Regions from separate parts of the Mycolicibacterium fortuitum subsp. fortuitum genome, predicted to be linked through region 2. Evidence: riboswitches for the same ligand, from Rfam matches in the RefSeq annotation. Region 2 holds a riboswitch; the other holds the start of a gene.
What was found. A riboswitch is a leader RNA that binds a small molecule or an ion and turns the genes downstream of it on or off. The one in region 2 is predicted to bind glycine.

Region 1 (9,242 bases), 2.7 Mb from region 2:
AGCCGCCCCGCGGACTGCACGTGCGTCAGACCGGCACGCTGGCCGAGGTGGTGACGCGATACGGCAACTGGGGTGACCGGCAGATCCTCATCTGTGGTGGTCCGGACATGGTGACCGCGACGAAAGCCGCGCTGGTGGAACGTGGAGCGCCGGCCGAGCGCATCCAGCACGACCCGTTGACGCGCTGACGCGTGCCAGACTGGCGCCATGGCCGAGGTTCAACCAGTCACCTTGTCTGACCCGTCGTCGTCACTGACGGCCACCTACGTGCCCGGCGCGGGGATGATCTGTACGTCGCTCGCCGATGACGGGGTCGAGTATCTGGGCCAGCGACGCGGGTTGCAGGCCTACATCTCCGACGGCAAGACGATGGGCATCCCGATTCTCTATCCGTGGGCAAACCGCTTGAGCGCCAACCAATACCGCGTCGGGGACACGGTAGTGGACGTGGTGCCGGGAGCGAACGGCGTACGGGGTGACGCCCACGGGGCGCCGATCCACGGTGTGCTCGCCGCCAATCCCGGCTGGGAGGTGGGTGACCAAACCGCGAACACATTGGTGGCATCGCTCGACTGGGCCGCGCAGCCGGCACTGCTCGCGTCGTTCCCGTTCCCGCACCGTCTCACGGTGTCGGTGACGCTGGCCGAGCGGACGCTCACCGTCGCGACCACGGTGACGCCTACCGCGGATCGGTCGGTGCCGCTGTGCTACGGCTACCATCCCTACGCCACGATTCCCGGTGTGCCGCGGGCAGATTGGCAACTGCAGACCCCGGCCATGCGGCATGTGTTCGTGGACGACCGGGGCCTGCCCACCGGCGAATCCGAGGAGTGGGCGGGCGTGACGAGGCGACTGAGCACCACCGAACTCGACGACGGATTCGACGACGTCGACGAGGGGGCGGTGTTCGTGCTCTCCGGTGGAGACCACCGGGTGGAGGTCACCTTCTGCCGGGGCTACGGCGCCGCGCAGTTGTTCGCGCCGGCCGGCGACAGTCTGGTGGGCATCGAGCCGATGACCGCACCGACCGACGCGTTGCGGCGCGGAGATTACAAAATGGCCGCCCCCGGAAGTCCGGAGACGGCCACCTTTTCGATCAGGGTCGGCTAGCGCGCGCCGCGGCGAGGCTGTCGCGGCTGCCACAGCACGACCGCCTTGGACGCCGCCGACACGTCGCGACGCTGATCTCTGAGTTGTTCGACCTGCTGGGTCAACTCCGAAACCCGGGTTCGCAGTGCATCAACCTGGTTGGTCAGCTCGATGATGCGCTTGATCCCGGCCAGGTTGACACCCTCGTCCTGTGACAGCCGCTGCACCTCACGGAGCAGGTCGACGTCACGTTCGGAGTAGCGACGCCCGCCGCCGGAACTGCGCTGCGGGCTCACCAGGCCGAGCCGGTCGTATGTGCGCAGGGTCTGCGCGTGCATACCGGCCAGCTCGGCGGCCACCGAGATCAAAAACGTGCGAGCTTCCTCTTTGCGCTGGCTCATATGTTGCCTGCCCATCCGGCCCGCGGATCGAACCCGCTGGCCCGTTCGGCTTTCGCATAGGCCTCCAGCGCCTCGGCCGCTTCACCTTCCAGGTTCGGCGGCACGGCGACCTTCACCGTGACCAGTAGGTCACCGTGGCCGCCGGAGCGTTTGGGCACCCCACGACCGCGCACCCGCAGGATCCGGCCGTCGGAGGTGCCCTTGGGCACCCGCACCCCGACCTTGCCGTCCAGGGTGGGAACGGAAAGCGTTGTGCCCAGAGCCAATTCGTGGAAGCTGACCGGAACGCTTACGGTCAGGTCGTCGCCGTCACGCCCGAACACCTTGTCCGGACGCACGTGCACGGTGACGTAGAGGTCGCCCGAGGGCGCACCTCTCAGCCCGGCCTCGCCCTGGCCGGCCAGCCGAATACGCTGACCGTCCTCGACACCCGGCGGGATCCGCACGTTGATGGTGCGGGTCCGGGTGGTGACGCCGGTGCCATGGCATTCCTCGCAGGGATGCTCGATGATCGAGCCACTGCCCCGGCATTCGGTGCAGGGCTCGGAGAATCCGAACGCTCCCTGGTTGCGGTTGACCACACCCGAGCCGTTGCAGTTCGGGCACACCTTGGGGCTGGTTCCCGGCCGGGCACCGCTGCCGTGACAGTTGGTGCAGGGGGCCGGGCTGGTCAGCCGTAGCGGCATGGCCACGCCCTTGGTGGCTTCCAAGAAGGACAGCTCGGTTTCGGTTTCCAGGTCGTTGCCCCGGCGGGGCCGGCTCGGGCGGGGTTGTGCGCCCCGCCCGAACAGCCCGCCGAAGAGGTCACCGATATTGGCGCCGCCGCTCTGGCCGGCAGCGTCGAACAGGTCGCCCAGGTTGAATTCGGCTCCGTCGGAACCGAATCCACCACTGAAATTCCCGCCCGGGTTGAACCGACGGCCACCGCCGGCGAACAACCGACGGGTCTCGTCATACTCCTTGCGCTTAGCGGGGTCCGACAGGACGCTGTTCGCCTCGGAAACCGCCTTGAACCGCTCCGCCGCTCCCGCATCGGGATTGCGGTCGGGGTGCAGTTCGGAGGCCAGTTTCCGGTAGGCCTTCTTGATCTCGTCGGCGCTGGCGTCAGAGGAGACGCCGAGTTCTTTGTAGAAGTCCTTCTCGACCCACTCGCGTTGGGCCATGCGCCACCTCCTTACCTCTTCTCTCTAGTTGGTTGGACTATTTGTCTGATTCTGCGGCCTGGTCACCGGCGGCGTCAGCGTTATCCGCTGCCCCCGACGTGGAACCCGTACCGGCATCGGCGTCGGGCACGGTGTCGACGACACCGACAAGCGCGTGCCTGACCACCTGATCACCGATCTTGTAGCCGCGGCGCATCACGGTCCCGACAACGGGATGGGTGCCCTCTCCCTCGTGCTGCACGGCCTCGTGCAGTGAGGGGTCGAACTCGTCACCCTCCTCGCCGAACCCGGAAAGCCCCTGGGCCTCAAGGGCACCGACGAGCTTGTCGGAGACCGACTTGAGTGGGCCGGATTCCAGGTCACCGTGGCTGCGGGCCCGGTCCAGATCGTCGAGCACACCCAACAACTGGGTGATGACACCGGCCTTGGCCCGATCGGCGGTGACCTGCTGGTCGCGCAGGGCCCGCTTGCGGTAGTTGTCGTACTCGGCCTTCACGCGCTGCAGCGTGGCCTTGAGCTCGGCGACCTCGTCGCTATCGCTCGCCGGCGCACCGGCTTCGGAGGCGGCGGACGCCGGCCCACCAGGGGCCGGCGCCTGCTCACGAACCTCACCGGTGTCGGGATCGATGCGCCGTTTGTCGGTGACTGTCACCGGCTCGTGCGAATCGTTCTCGGTCACTTGGTCTCCTGGTCATCGTCGACAACCTCGGCGTCCACCACGTTGTCGTCCGCGGCGCTCGAGGACGTTCCACCTTGGGCACCCGAGGCCTGCTCGGCCTGGGTGGCCTCGTAGATCGCCTGCCCCAGACCCTGCGACTCGACGCCGAGCTTCTCCATGGCGGTCTTGATCGCGGAGATGTCGGTGCCTTCCAGCGCCGACTTGGCCTCGGCGATCGCACCGTCGACCTTGGACAGCGTCTCTTCGGGGACCTTCGAGCCGCCCTCTGCCTCACGCTGCTCCTTGACGAACTTCTCCGTCTGGTAGACCAGCGACTCGGCTTGGTTGCGGACGTCGGCCTCTTCGCGACGCTTCTTGTCCTCTTCGGCGTGTGCCTCGGCGTCCTTGATCATCCGGTCGATCTCTTCCTTGGACAGGCCGGAGCCTTCCTGGATCTTGATCGTGTTTTCCTTGCCGGTGCCCTTGTCCTTGGCGGTCACGTGCACGATGCCGTTGGCGTCGATGTCGAAGGTGACCTCGATCTGCGGCACGCCACGCGGGGCCGGCGGGATGCCGGTCAGCTCGAAGGAGCCGAGCAGCTTGTTGTGAGAAGCGATTTCGCGCTCACCCTGGAAGACCTGGATCTGCACCGACGGCTGGTTGTCGTCGGCGGTGGTGAAGGTCTCCGACCGCTTGGTCGGGATGGTGGTGTTGCGCTCGATCAGCTTGGTCATCACGCCGCCCTTGGTCTCGATACCGAGCGACAGCGGGGTGACGTCAAGCAGCAGAACGTCTTTCACCTCGCCCTTGAGCACACCGGCCTGCAGCGCGGCGCCCACGGCGACGACCTCGTCGGGGTTGACGCCCTTGTTGGGCTCCTTGCCGCCGGTCAGTTCCTTGACCAGGTCGGTGACGGCGGGCATACGGGTCGAACCACCCACCAGGACCACGTGGTCGATCTCGGAGACCGAGATGCCGGCGTCCTTGATCACCGACTGGAACGGCTGACGGGTGCGGTCCAGCAGATCCTGAGTGATCTTCTGGAACTCGGCGCGGGTCAGCTGCTCGTCGAGGAACAGCGGGTTCTTGTCGGCGTCGACGGTGATGTAGGGCAGGTTGATCGAGGTGCTCTGCGAGCTCGAGAGTTCGATCTTGGCCTTCTCCGCGGCCTCGCGCAGCCGCTGCATCGCCATCTTGTCCTTGGTCAGGTCGATGCCGCTGGTGGCCTTGAACTTGTCGACCAGCCACTCGACGATCCGGTCGTCCCAGTCGTCGCCACCGAGGTGGTTGTCTCCGGAGGTGGCCCGCACCTCGACGACACCGTCACCGATCTCCAGCAGCGAGACGTCGAACGTGCCGCCGCCGAGGTCGAAGACCAGGATGGTCTGTTCCTTGCTGCCCTTGTCGAGCCCGTAGGCCAGGGCGGCCGCGGTGGGCTCGTTGACGATGCGCAGGACGTTGAGGCCGGCGATCTGGCCGGCTTCCTTGGTGGCCTGACGCTGGGCGTCGTTGAAGTACGCGGGCACGGTGATGACGGCATCTGTGATGTCCTCACCCAGGTACGCCTCGGCGTCGCGCTTCAGCTTCTGCAGCGTGCGCGCGCTGATCTCCTGTGCCGTGTAGTTCTTGCCGTCGATCTCGACGGTCCAATCGGTGCCCATGTGACGCTTGACCGAACGGATGGTCCGGTCGACGTTGGTCACCGCCTGGTTCTTGGCGGGCTGGCCGACCAGCACCTCGCCATTGCGCGCGAACGCGACGACCGACGGGGTGGTCCGGGAACCCTCAGAGTTTGCGACGACGACAGGGTCGCCGCCTTCCAGGACCGCCACAACGGAGTTGGTGGTCCCGAGGTCGATACCGACCGCACGAGCCATAGTGTTGCCTCCTGATAGATATAGGGGTCTGAGCGGACTGCGCTCAAGCTTGCTCCGGGTGGGCGTCGATTGTCAACCCAGACTTGAGTCTGTAGCGCTCAACTTGTTGTCGATGAGGTCAACGGGGGTTTCGGGCGATTTGTTCCCGGTTTTCGGAGAATTTTTCCCAGACCAGGCTCAACATTCGACGACGTTGACCGGGACGTTGACCGCCAGCCCTCCCGTGGAGGTCTCCTTGTACTTGGCGCTCATGTCCAGCCCGGTGGCCCGCATCGTCTCGATGACCTGATCCAGGCTCACGCGGTGGGTCCCGTCACCCCGAAGTGCCATCCGAGCAGCGTTGATCGCCTTGCCGGCCGAGATGGCGTTGCGCTCGATGCACGGGATCTGGACCAGACCACCGATCGGGTCGCATGTCAGGCCGAGACTGTGCTCCATCGCGATCTCGGCGGCATTCTCGACCTGCCGCGGCGTACCGCCCAGGATTTCGGCCAGCCCACCGGCCGCCATGGACGCCGCTGAGCCGACCTCACCCTGGCAGCCGACCTCGGCGCCGGAGATCGAGGCACGCTCCTTGTACAACGAGCCGATGGCACCGGCGGTGAGCAGGAAGCGGATGGTCGTCTCGTCCGGATCCGCATGTCCGGCCGGCGTGTAGTGCAGTGCGTAGTGCAAAACCGCGGGGATGATCCCGGCAGCGCCGTTGGTCGGCGCGGTCACGATCCGGCCGCCCGATGCATTCTCCTCGTTCACCGCCAGCGCGACGAGGTTCACCCAGTCCTCGGCGAAGGCCGGATCACGCTCTGGGTCCTCGGAATCGAGCCGGACGAACCAATCCCGGGCACGACGGCGGACCATCAAGTTGCCCGGCAGATGGCCGTCCCGGGCCATCCCGTTTGCCTGACACGCAACCATGACATCGCGGATGTGCAGCAGTTGCGCCCGCACCTCGGCTTCACTCCGGGCTGCACATTCCTGGCGCATCATCACCTGGCTCACCGACAGCCCGTCACGGTCGGCGAGAGCGAGCAACTCGGCGGCCGAATGAAAGCTGCCGCCGGTGTCGGCGGATGCCGTTGAACGCGTGGCCGGCTCGGTTTCGGTGACGACGAAGCCGCCGCCGACAGAGAAGTAGGTCTCGCGGTAGATGACGTCACCGCCGGATGAGAATGCCGCCATCGTCATGGCGTTCGGGTGCCGGCCCAGTCTGCGGCCGGGATGCAGGTGTATGTCGGATTCGTTGAGCGAGACGGTGGTTCGGTGGGCCAACCGGATCTTGCCCTCGGCACGCATACTCGTCAGCCGCTGTTCCATCACGTCGGTCTCGATCGTGTCGGGCCGGTACCCCTCAAGGCCCAGCAGGATGGCCGGCATGGTGCCGTGCCCGGCACCGGTCGCCGCCAGCGAGCCGAACAGGTCCACCCTGACGTCGGCGACACGATCAAGCGCATCGCGGTCGACGAGTTCGTCGACGAACATCCCCGCGGCCCGCATCGGGCCGACGGTGTGTGAACTCGATGGACCGATCCCCACCGAGAACAGGTCGAACACGCTGACCGCCATGGTTAGCACCCGGCGCTGTACTGAGGCATGAGATGACTCCGATCCCCGGCATCGCAGCTAGGCGATGCATCGTGCGGTGACACCCCTCCGCTCTGTCCTGAAACCTGAGAGTTTTCGGCGGGTCGCGCCTGTTCCCCTTCGGTACGCGCACAATTACGCACGCAGTTCTCCAGAGTTGCCTCGGCACTGCGGTATTTGGGCCTGAGAGTTTCCCGGAGAGGATTTGCACCTACGGCACCTCCGAAGGCCGGAGGTTCTCCCACAATGCGTCGTCGACGTGTTGAGTTGTGTAACGGATGCTACCCCCGGAATATCTGCGACCACCGTCCCGTTGCAGCGACCGTCAACATAACTAAACTGGTCGTACAGTTTAGTTAATTACCAGAACAGGTGGTCAAAGACATGAGCGTTTGGTTCATCACCGGGGCATCGCGCGGATTCGGACTGCAGATCGCCCGCGACGCACTGGAGCGCGGGCACCAGGTCGTCGCCACCGCGCGCGACGCGGCCGCCGTCGCCGCCGCCCTCGGGGAGGGCGACAACGTGCTCGCGGTGGCCCTGGACGTCACCAACGAAGAGCAGGCACAAAAGGCCGCACAAGCGGCGGTGGACCGCTTCGGCCGCATCGATGTCCTGATCAACAACGCCGGACGCGGGCTGCTCGGGGCTGTCGAGGAGGCCACCGACGCCGAGGTGCGGGCCGTCTACGAAACCAACGTCTTCGGACTGTTGACCGTCACCCGCGCGGTTACCCCGGTGCTGCGGGCGCAGCGGTCGGGCACCATCGTGAACATCTCCTCGGTCGGCGGATTCGTCGGCTCACCCGGTTGGGGCGTCTACGCATCCACCAAGTTCGCCGTCGAGGCGATCTCCGAGGCACTGCACGCCGAACTGAAGCCGCTGGGCGTGCACGTCATGGTGGTCGAGCCCGGCTATTTCCGCACCGACTTCCTCGACTCCTCGAGCCTGCAGACCCAGCGCAATGTCATCGACGACTACACCGCCGGACCTGCCGGGCAGATGCGCCTCGCCGCCGCCGACCGGAATCACGACCAACCCGGCGATCCGGTCAAGGCAGCAAAGGCCATCATCGATGTCGTCGAATCCGCACAGCCGCCGCTGCGCCTACTGCTGGGCAACGACACCATCGCGGCCGTCGAGGGCAAGATCGCCCACGTCCAGGCCGAGCTGGCGCAGTGGCGAAGTGTCTCGGAATCAACGGATTTCGACGATGTCGCGGCCGGTTGAGACGGCGGCCGGTGGGGCGGGCGAGTTCGTCCGCCCCACCGGCGCTCGCAGCGACCGGATACACCAGGCCATCCTGGTCGCGACAGCCGAACTTCTCGACGAGGGTGGCTTCCCGGCAGCCACCATGGACGCGATCGCCGCACGATCGGGCGCCAGCAAGGCCACTCTGTACAAACACTGGCCGTCGCGGACCGCCGTCGCCGCCGAGGCGTTCGGCACCATGATGGCCGAGGCGCTTCCGCTACCCGATACCGGCAGCACGGCAACCGATCTCACCGAACAGGTGGTACGGGTCTCGGCGTTCTATGCCAGTGCGCGCGGGGAGGTGTTCGCCCAACTGCTCGCCGCGTGTGTCGAAGACACAACGGGCGCAGCGTATTTCCGCGAGTACTTCCTGAGTGGTCGACGTGCGGCCATCACCGAGCTGTGGCGGCGCGGCGTGGACAGGGGGGAGGCAGACGCCGGCACGGCGATCGACGATGTGATCGACATTCTGTTCGGTCCGCTGATCTTCCGCCGGATGACGGGCCACTATCCGCTGACCGAGGAGCACGCCAGGCAACTGGCGGCGACCGCCCTGCGCGGATTGCTCCCCGACGCCCCCTCCTAGCTCACCGACCACATCACCACCTGCGACTTGGGCACCGCACCGGGTGACCAGGTACGGTGCCCACAGCCCGGGGACACCCCGGTAGGTGGGGAGGCAATCGATCAGCGATGTCAGAGGAACTGTCGAAGAGGGGTCAGGACGCCACAGCGTCCGATGACGCGCCTGCACGCCGCAGGAACATGCAGCGGCGGGCATTCAGGTTCGCCACACCCGTCGGGGAGATCGCCATCGCGATTCGCACCCCTCGTACAGAGCGCCCCCTGCTGCCGAAGCGGTACGACCCGTTCGGCATCGCTGATCGGGCTCTCGACGCTGCCAAGACGAGCATGAAGCTGGCCGCCTGGGGTGAAGAGCAACTGGCCACCCTGGTGAAGAACCGGCTGGAAGCCATCGATTCGGCGGCGCCTCGCCCGGTGACCATCGCCACGCCGGAGGAGCCGACACCCGAATCGCTCAACACCAAGATGGACCGCCTGCTGGACCGGGCCTTGGATCAGAGCACCGCGGGTAGCCAGGTCGAGCTCTATCACCGCCTGCTGGACCAGCTGGTGGCCGATGAAGCACGTATTCTCGGCGCGCTCTCCGAAGGCGACGCTTCACCGCTGGTGAACATCCACGCCTGGACCCGGTCCC
Region 2 (9,242 bases):
CACCCACATCGTGCACTGCCGCGCAGATGTCGGCGACGTCGTGCTCGTAGACCCCGTGTGTCGACGGGTAGGTGATCATCAGCGCCGCAATGCGATCGGCATGTTCGGCGATCTTCGCGCGGAGGTCGTCGAGGTCGACGTCACCGTTCTCCCGGCAGGCCACCACGATCACGCGCATGCCGGCCAGAGCGGCCGAGGCAGCATTGGTGCCGTGCGCGCTCGACGGGATCAGGCACAGGTCGCGGTCCGAGTCCCCACGGGACTCGTGGTAGGCCTTGATCGCCAGCAACCCGGCGTACTCCCCCTGGGAACCGGCGTTGGGCTGCAACGAAATCTGGTCGTAGCCGGTGATACCGGTGAGCCAGTCCTGCAGATCGGCGATCAGCTTCCGCAAACCCGGATTGTCCGACGCCGGCGCGAACGGATGCTGACGCCCGAATTCGGGCCAGGTGATCGGCTCCATCTCGGCGGCGGCATTCAGCTTCATCGTGCAGGAGCCGAGCGGAATCATGCTGCGGTCCAAGGCAATATCCTTGTCCGCCAGCGACCGTAGGTACCGCATCATCTCGGTTTCGGTGCGGTAGGAGTTGAAGGCCGGATGAGTCAGGAACTCCGAGGTGCGCGTGAGAATCCCGGCGTCCACCGGGTCGGTTGCCGGGGCGAGTCCGAACGCGTCGAGAACGGCCGACACATGCTCGTCGGTGGTGGCCTCGTCGCAGGACACCGACACGCTGTCGGCGTCGACGCGCCACAGGTTGATGCCCTTGGCCTTCGCCGCGGCGACCACCTCGTCGGCACGCCCGGGAACCCGCGCCAGCACGGTGTCGAAGTACTTGTCGTGCACCAGTGCGTCGCCGAGTGCGGCCGCGATCGCGGCGGCGTGACCGTGCACGCGGCGGGCGATCGCGGTCAGTCCCTGTGCGCCGTGGTAACTGGCGTACATCGCGGCCATCACCGCCAGCAACACCTGCGCGGTACAGATGTTGCTGGTCGCCTTGTCGCGGCGGATGTGCTGCTCGCGGGTCTGCAGGGCCAGGCGGTAGGCCGGGGCGCCATCGGCATCGACCGAGACACCCACCAGCCGGCCGGGCAACTGCCGCGCATGCTTGGCATGCACAGCCAGATAACCGGCGTGCGGACCACCGAATCCCATCGGCACACCGAACCGTTGGCTGGTTCCGAAGGCCACGTCGGCGCCGATCTCGCCCGGAGGGGTGATGACCGTCATCGCCAGCAGGTCGGCACCCACGGCCACCAGTGCCCCACGCCCGTGGGCAGCGGAGACCAGGCTCGTCCAATCCACCACACGGCCGCTCGCTCCCGGCAGCTGCACGATGACGCCGAAGAACTCGCCGTCAGGAAGCCCCTGGCGGAGGTCCGCGGTGACGATCTCGATGCCGAGCGGCTGCGCGCGGGTGGCCAGCACTGCCGCGGTCTGCGCGTACACATCGGTGTCGACCAGCAGTCGGTTGGCCTTCGACTTGCTCGCGCGGTGCATCAGCGTCATGGCCTCGGCCGCGGCCGTGCCCTCGTCGAGCATCGAGGCGTTGGCCACCTCGAGTCCGGTCAGGTCCGACACCATGGTCTGGAAGTTCAGCAGCGCCTCGAGGCGACCTTGGCTGATCTCGGGCTGGTAGGGCGTGTAGGCGGTGTACCAGGCCGGGTTCTCAAGAATGTTGCGCCGCAGCACGGCGGGGGTGAACGTGTCGAAGTAGCCTTGACCGATCATCGAGACCGCGGTCGTGTTGGAGTCGGCCAACGCACGCAGCTCGGCCAGCGACTGCTCCTCGGTAGCCGGCGCGGGCAGGCCTTCCAGGCCGGGGGCGGTTCCATCCGCGCCCAGGGCGTCGAGAATGCCTGCAGGCAGCGCCTTGGCGGCGAGTTCGTCGAGTGAAGCCACGCCGATCACCTCGAGCATGGTGGCCACTGCGGCGGCGTCCGGACCGATGTGACGCTCGGCGAAACGCGATTGATGCTGGTCGGACACGACACTCTCCTGAGGCGCGGACGTGCTGAGACGTCGTAGGCGTCCCTCTCCCTCTGTCGTCGACCCGGTCCGGGCGCCTGAGAGATTCAGCCCCGCTAAAGGACTTTTCCCCATGGGCGGGTGCCCACGGGCACCACTTTCCAGAGGCATCGGGGCCTGGCGCGGTCCTGGGTGCCTGAGAGGTTGACGGAGAGGGTATTGCTCCTTCGGCGTCCGTGACTGGCTGTCACGAAACTCTCCCGCACGAGGGCGATGCGTCGGCAATTCTACCGGGCGGGCGCCGATCTGCGCGAACAGACGCAGAGGTGCCCCTCAACAACCGTTGGGGGCACCTAGGTGAGAGGCGGCCGAAACTCAGCCGATCTTGCGATCGCGGCTTTTGCGCCGCGACGCGAGCTCATCTTCGGGTGATGCGATGGACTCACCACCATCGGCACGCTCACCCGGGAAGTCGGCGATGGTGCCGGTCAGCTCCCGCATGGCGCCCGACACCGCGATACCGAACACGCCCTGGCCGCCCTGAAGCAGATCCACGACCTCTTCAGCCGAGGTGCACTCGTAGACCGTGGTGCCGTCGGAGAACAGGGTGATGTTGGCGAGGTCCTGCACACCGCGCTGGCGCAGGTGGTCGACCGCGACCCGGATGTTGTGCAACGAGATGCCCGTGTCGAGCAACCGCTTGACGATCTTGAGGACCAGCACGTCCTTGAACGAGTACAGCCGCTGGCTACCTGAGCCGGCCGCGCCGCGGATGGACGGAACCACCAGGGAGGTGCGAGCCCAGTAATCGAGCTGACGGTAGGTGATACCGGCGATCTGGCAGGCACTCGGACCGCGGTAGCCGACCAACTCGTCCGGCACTGAATCATCGGGGAACAACCCGGCCTGCACGGGCTCACCGACCGGCCTGACAGGCGGCTCCGCGCCGCTCCCGGTGGTCAGATCCAACTCTTCCTGCCGTGGCGTGTCACCCACTGTGAATCCTCTCGCCGTTCGAACTCGCCCGCACCGTACTGGTATGCCCTGCACCGCAGCAATCTTCATCGCGACGGTTTGCTGCGAGCTCGAATGTGTCGAGCATACGCTTCCCGCCCGGGCCTGATTGCCCGCTGCGATGAAAGTATGGCGCCCGAATTCCCGCCCGATTGCCTCCCGCGCCGCGTGTCGATACCGGTATACCCACTTGAGACGTACCCGTGATCTGGGACCGAACAGCGGCGCCGGCGACGATCATGTCGCTTTGAAGTCGTCCGGCGAAACGCTGTCCAGGAACTCCTTGAACTTCTCCACCTCGTCCTCACGGACGGTGCCGGCCGCCTCTTCGTCGTTCTCGTCGGGAATGAGCAGGCCGGCCTCGGCCAGCACCGCCTCTTCCACGTAGATCGGCACGCCCACACGCAGGGCAATCGCCACCGAGTCGGAAGGCCGGGCCGAGACCTTGATGTCGCGGTCGAAGATCAGGTCGGCGTAGAACGTGCCTTCCTGCAGGTCGACGATTCGAACCTCTTTGAGCGAATGTCCAAGAGCGGCAATCACATCTCGGATCAGATCGTGAGTGAGCGGGCGAGCGGGCTCGACGCCCTGTTGCTCCAGCGCGATGGCTGCGGCCTCAGACTGGCCGATCCAGATCGGCAGATAACGGTCACCGTTCGATTCCCGCAAGAGCAGCACGGGTTGGTTCTGCGGCTGCTCCACCCGAATGCCGACCACACGAACCTCAGCCATCTGTGCCTGCCCTCCGCACCGCCGTGCCGTTTCGTCGAAATCTTCGTCCTTCGCCAGTTCGCCTCAGGGGTCCTGACTTAGACGAGCTGGCCGTCAAAACGAGTCTAGTCCTCAGCGATCCAGAACGTCGCGTACGGCGGACTTGATCAGCGACGTGTGCAAAGTGATCGCCAGGGCCGCAACTTCGCGGGCCAGATCGTCGGCCCGGTCGCGCGCTCCGGCCTTGCCTGCCTTGCCAACCGGGCCCGCGATCTGCGCGATCAGGTCGGATTGGCGGTCTGCCGCGGAGCGGAATGCCCGCAGATGTCGCGGCTCCACACCGTAGTCGCCCAGGGCACGCGCACACTGGGCGATCACCACGGAATGTTCGTCGAAAAACCCGGCGGGCCCGGCGGTGATGATGCCGTTTCGGACCAAAGCCCCCAGCATCTCGTCGTCGATGCCCGACCGGGCCAGAAGATCTTCCCGGGACAGCCGGACCTGGGTCGGCGCCACCCCAGATATACCTGCGGTGCCGCCGTCCACCCCGTCGCCTCCGTCACCCTCGGGCACCCCCACCAGACGCGGCACCGTGTAGGCCGAGCCGGTCTGCGGCAACTCACCGTCGGGTTGGGCGTCCAGCTGGGCCTTGATCACCTTCAACGGCAAATACTGGTCACGCTGGGCGGTGAGGATGAACCTCAACCGCGCACAGTCGTATGCAGTGAACCGCCGGTACCCCGATGCGGTGCGCTGCGGCGTGATCAGCCCCTCGGCCTCGAGGAACCGGATCTTGGAGATGCTGACGTCCGGAAAGTCGCCCCGCAGCAGGTCCAGCACTGCGCCGATCGACATCCCGGCCAGTGCAGGTCTGTCGGGGGCAGTCATCGGCTAGCTGGTCGAGCTGCTGTCGTCGTCAGACCGAGGACCGGTGAGGAACACCAGGCGGAACTTCCCGATCTGCACCTCGTCGCCGTTGGCGAGCACGGCCGAATCGACCGGCTCGCGATTGACGTACGTACCGTTGAGGCTGCCGACATCGACAACCTGGAACTCACCGCTCTCCAACCGGAACTCGGCATGCCGACGGCTGACCGTGACGTCATCGAGGAAGATGTCGCTGTCCGGGTGACGCCCCGCCGACGTGGTCGGCTGATCGAGCAGGAAACGCGATCCGGCGTTCGGTCCACGCTTGACGACCAGCAATGCCGAACCCGCGGGCAGGCCCTCGACGCCGGAAACGGCGCCTTCGGTACCGGCCGTTGCGGGCGCATCCAGTTCGTTCAAAAAATCCGCACGGAAAACCGATGTGGTTTCCACCGTCACGTCTTCCGACTGGTCGGCCCCCAAATTGCTGTCCTTGTCCGTCACCCGCTGCTCCTCACTGGCTGCTGTGGCGTTGGCCGGCGCGGCCCCAGCCCATCGTCGGTCTCACGTCGACCGTACCGCGCTTCAGGCATCGTTGTGTCCACCACCGCCGGATCCGATGGGGAAGATATCTGCGCGCCGGGTACGGCCGGACCGGTCTCGGCGACCGGCCTTCGAAACCCTAACAACCCCTCACTCGGTCACGGCGGCGCGGTAGCCGTCAGCGTCGAGCAAACCGGCCAGCGCGTCGTCGAGTGTCCCCTCCTCCAGCCGCAGATCGACCAGCCAGCCTTCGCCGTAGGGGTCGGAGTTGACGAGCTGCGGGCTGCCGTCCAGATCACCATTGACCGCAACGACTTTCGCCGCCACGGGGGCGTAGAGATCCGACACCGATTTCGTGGACTCGACCTCTCCGAACGCGTCTCCGGCGGCCAGCTGGGCGCCGACGTCGGGCAGCTGGACGAACACCACGTCGCCGAGGGCGGACTGCGCATAATCGGTGATGCCGACGCGCACCGTGTCGTCACCGGTACGCAACACCCACTCGTGCTCCGAGGTGTAGTACAGGTCGGCGGGGATCTCGCTCACGGCGCTCCTTTTGGTCTGAGGTGTTGGTTACTTTGCTGATTTGAAGCTCATTTGACCGGCTGAGCGTATTGGCGTGGTTTCGGTTGCCGCAAGGCGGTGACGTCGACACGCTCGGCCTGTTGTATCACCATCGTGCCGCCCACCCGCTTGACACTGTCCATTGCCCCGCCGGGAATGTTCATCGCGGCCGCCAGCGTCGGCGGGTCTCCTATGGCCAGAACCGAATACGGCGGCCGCAGGGTCACCTCGTCTACGGTGAGCGCACCGGGGTTGCCGATGATCCAGGTGTCGATGCCGACCCGAACCGCCGACTGCTGGTCTCCGCCGCGGATCTCGATGGCCTCGGCGCCTGCGGCGCGTAGTTCGTTGATCACGTCGAGCATGGTCTCGGCGGGCACGCCCGGCGCGTTGTCCTCGATGGTGAGCGTCACACCGGGGCCGGTGGCGGCGACCGTCCCGATCTGGATGGACAGTGCTTCCAGCCGGGACTGGGCGTTCTCGATCGCGGCCTGATCGCTGCTGCCGGAAGCCTGCAGCTGCTGCAGCGTCCGCTGCAGGTCGGCCACCTCGGTGTTGAGCGAGCCTTCTCGTTGCTGCAGGGAATCCAGCAGCACCAGAAGGTCGGCGGGCCGCGCGGTCTCCAGCGAATCTCCCGACTCGTTCTGGCGAACCTGTGTGACGATCGCCATACCGAGCAGGATGCACAACAAAACCCCCAGCGCGCCGAACACCAACTGTGAGCGGCTGCGACGCACGATCCGCAGATTCCGGAACCGGCGCGGCGAGACATCGGCGGGCATCTCGTGGCGGCCGTGATGCTCGGCATGATGTACGGGCTGATGACCGGTTGGAGATTCCGCCTTGTCGGCTTTCTCCGCCTTCGCGGCCTTCTCTGCCGGCGTGTCTGCCGGCTCGGCCGGGGACTCCGGCTCATCGCGGGGCGGGGGTTCTGTGTCGCTCATGTCAGGCGCCGAACAACCTGCGCCGCAGTGCGGCGGCGTTACCGAAGATGCGTATGCCGAGAACCACGATGATCGCCGTCGACAACTGCGTGCCCACCCCCAGTTGGTCACCGACGTACACGATCAACGCCGCCACCAGCACGTTGAACACGAACGACACCACGAACACCTTGGCGTCGAATATCCGCTCCAGGTATGCCCGTAACCCGCCGAACACCGCGTCCAGCGCGGCCACCACGGCGATCGGAAGGTACGGCTCGACGAACTCCGGGACGCTGGGGTGGAACACCAACCCCAGCACGATCCCGACGACCAGTGCGACGATCCCGATCATCTGACGGTCAATCCTGTCACGTCCGGTCTATCCAATCTGCTTGGCGAAGTTGACATCTCGTACCGACACGGCGGGCACGGTCAGACCGTCGCCCGCACTCACGTTCACGCCGACCCCGTAGGAGGTCTCCAACAACCGCAGCCGCTGCAGCCCGGGGGTGCGGTCGAAGGCATCGGCCATGCCCTTCGGCGGTCCGATGGCCACAATGGCATACGGACTCGTGATCGGCTGGTTGTCGACCAGAATCCCGCCGCCGGCCTGCCGGATCGTCACGCCGGCTCCGACCCGCACGCCGCCCACCGAAACCGCCTCTGCCCCACTGACCCACAGCGAATTCACCACGAGCTGCAGGTCGCGGTCGAGGATGATCTGCTGCCCACCGGCAACCCGCTGTTTGGACACGTCACTCAGGTCCTTGGACAGGCCCGGATCGGTGATGGTGACGGTCAAGCCGGGCCCGATCATCGGAATCGCCGCCGCTTCGATGTTGGCGGTGTCCAGGCTACTGAGCAAACGCTGCCCGTTCTCGTCCATACCGAGCCGGCTGCGCCGCTCGGCGTCCACCTGGTCGACGAGCGCATCACGTTCGGCACTGGCCTTGTCGGCGCCGATCTGCGCCGCGCGCACCCGCCCGGCCAGGGTGTGCTGGGCCTCCCGAGCGGCCGGGGCCGCCGTCTGGGCCTGACCGGCGGCCACCGCGAAGACCGTGGCGATCACGCCCGCCCCCACCAGCAACCAGCCCATGTCCGAGGCTCGGCGACGCGACCGGCCGCCGGCCTCCTCGCGAGCGGCAGCCGCCGCGGCGTAACCGGGGTCCAGGTGCTCCGACAGCAACGACCGCAGCAGTGAGGGCAGTGGAATCCGCTTGGGCGCGTGGGCTTCATGGTCATTGAGCCCGGCCCCCGACTCGTAGCCGCCCAGCGTGCTCATGGGCCCAGTACGGGGAGTTGTCGCACGACCATCGTCACCTGGATCAGGTAGAGCACCGCTGACCACAGGTAGAGCGCTGCACCCCACAACAGGAAGGCCCACCCGCAGGCCAGGGCGACCCGGCTCCACGTCGCGTCCCACTGACCGAGCAGCACCCACGGGAAACCGGACATCAGCGCGAAGGTGGCGGCCTTGCCGAGGTACGTCACCGGCAAGGCGGTCAGCCCCCTGCGGCGCAGGAGCGGCAACGTGGCGGCGAGCACCGCGTCGCGACCGAGCAGGGTCAGCACGAACCACCACGGCACCACTCCGTAGAACGCCAGGGCGACCGGAACGGTGATCATGTAGATCCGGTCGACGAGTGGGTCGAGCAGTTCCCCCAGCCGTGAGGACTGATTGTCGACCAGTCGGGCGATCTTGCCGTCGGCCCAGTCGGAGAAGCCGCTGAACATCAGGATCGCCACTGCCCAGCCGTTGGCGTGCGCTCCGAACAACAGCCACAGGAACACCGGTACCAGCACCAGGCGCAGCACGCTGAGCGCGTTGGGCACCGTGAGCACCCGATCCGACGAGGATGGCGCGGCGCGACTCGCTGTGCTCCTGCCCTCGGGAGCAGGCGCGTGGTCCATGCCTAAAACCTAGCGGAACACACCCGGCAGGCTCAGCGCCGACATGGTGTCGTCGTTGAGCGGGTTGTCGTGGACCATGTAGGTCCACGTCGACGTGGGCCGGGCCAGCTTGGACAGATCGATGCCGGGCTCGTCCTCGATGGAATCGGCGGTGTCGAAGGTCTGCTGGGCGGCTTCGATGGCGTCGGCGGCCAGCGAGGCGAACGCGTCGACGGCCATCCTGTGGAATTCGTCGAGTGGGTTCTGCCGGCCCAGCGCCCGCAGGTGGATGCTCTCGCGGATGTCGGCGAGGAACGCCAGGTGATCGCACCAGCCGCGGTCGAGGTGGTAGAGCATGATGAGCCGGCAGATCTTGGTGAGCTTCTCCTCGGCATCCTCGCCGAGATCCTCGACCAGCTTCGCGTAGCGCTCCGGTGACCGGGCTTCGAGTTCCTGGCGTGCGGTGTCGGTGCGCAACAGGGTTTCGCGACGCTCGACGATGATCGCGCGCTGCTGGGCGATGAGCTGGTTGTAGCGCCAGGTGTTGGCGTGCACGTCGAGCAGTCGCCCCTCGGCGACGCGCTGGGCGTGATCGAGCAGACCGGCCGCCTTGGGCGCGATCACCCTGCCGTCCTCATCGGTTTCGGTGGGCAGCTTGCTGTCGTCGAGGTGGGCGGACACCACCTCGTCTTCCCAGCTCGAGAAGAACACCGTCGAGCCCGGGTCACCCTGGCGGCCGGCGCGGCCACGCAACTGGTTGT

Region 1: linked by a shared signal. The riboswitch ahead of MFTT_RS03695 (L-serine ammonia-lyase) and the one ahead of gcvP (aminomethyl-transferring glycine dehydrogenase) in region 2 are both predicted to bind glycine.

What each region holds. Positions count from the first base shown of each region.
Region 1 is NZ_AP025518.1:781,838-791,079, reverse strand. Features, by position in the region: gene MFTT_RS03725 (FAD-binding oxidoreductase) at 1-188, shown strand, start outside; gene MFTT_RS03720 (aldose 1-epimerase) at 208-1,110, shown strand; gene MFTT_RS03715 (heat shock protein transcriptional repressor HspR) at 1,107-1,490, opposite strand; gene dnaJ (molecular chaperone DnaJ) at 1,487-2,653, opposite strand; gene grpE (nucleotide exchange factor GrpE) at 2,691-3,332, opposite strand; gene dnaK (molecular chaperone DnaK) at 3,329-5,188, opposite strand; gene MFTT_RS03695 (L-serine ammonia-lyase) at 5,366-6,751, opposite strand; glycine riboswitch at 6,834-6,934, opposite strand; gene MFTT_RS03690 (oxidoreductase) at 7,154-7,999, shown strand; gene MFTT_RS03685 (TetR/AcrR family transcriptional regulator) at 7,983-8,609, shown strand; gene MFTT_RS03680 (Abi-alpha family protein) at 8,789-9,242, shown strand, end outside.
Region 2 is NZ_AP025518.1:3,470,021-3,479,262, forward strand. Features, by position in the region: gene gcvP (aminomethyl-transferring glycine dehydrogenase) at 1-1,987, opposite strand, end outside; glycine riboswitch at 2,140-2,239, opposite strand; gene MFTT_RS16780 (MerR family transcriptional regulator) at 2,342-2,962, opposite strand; gene MFTT_RS16785 (bifunctional nuclease family protein) at 3,218-3,712, opposite strand; gene ftsR (transcriptional regulator FtsR) at 3,824-4,579, opposite strand; gene garA (glycogen accumulation regulator GarA) at 4,583-5,062, opposite strand; gene gcvH (glycine cleavage system protein GcvH) at 5,252-5,647, opposite strand; gene MFTT_RS16805 (DUF881 domain-containing protein) at 5,695-6,447, opposite strand; gene MFTT_RS16810 (small basic family protein) at 6,611-6,943, opposite strand; gene MFTT_RS16815 (DUF881 domain-containing protein) at 6,971-7,873, opposite strand; gene MFTT_RS16820 (CDP-alcohol phosphatidyltransferase family protein) at 7,870-8,502, opposite strand; gene secA2 (accessory Sec system translocase SecA2) at 8,512-9,242, opposite strand, start outside.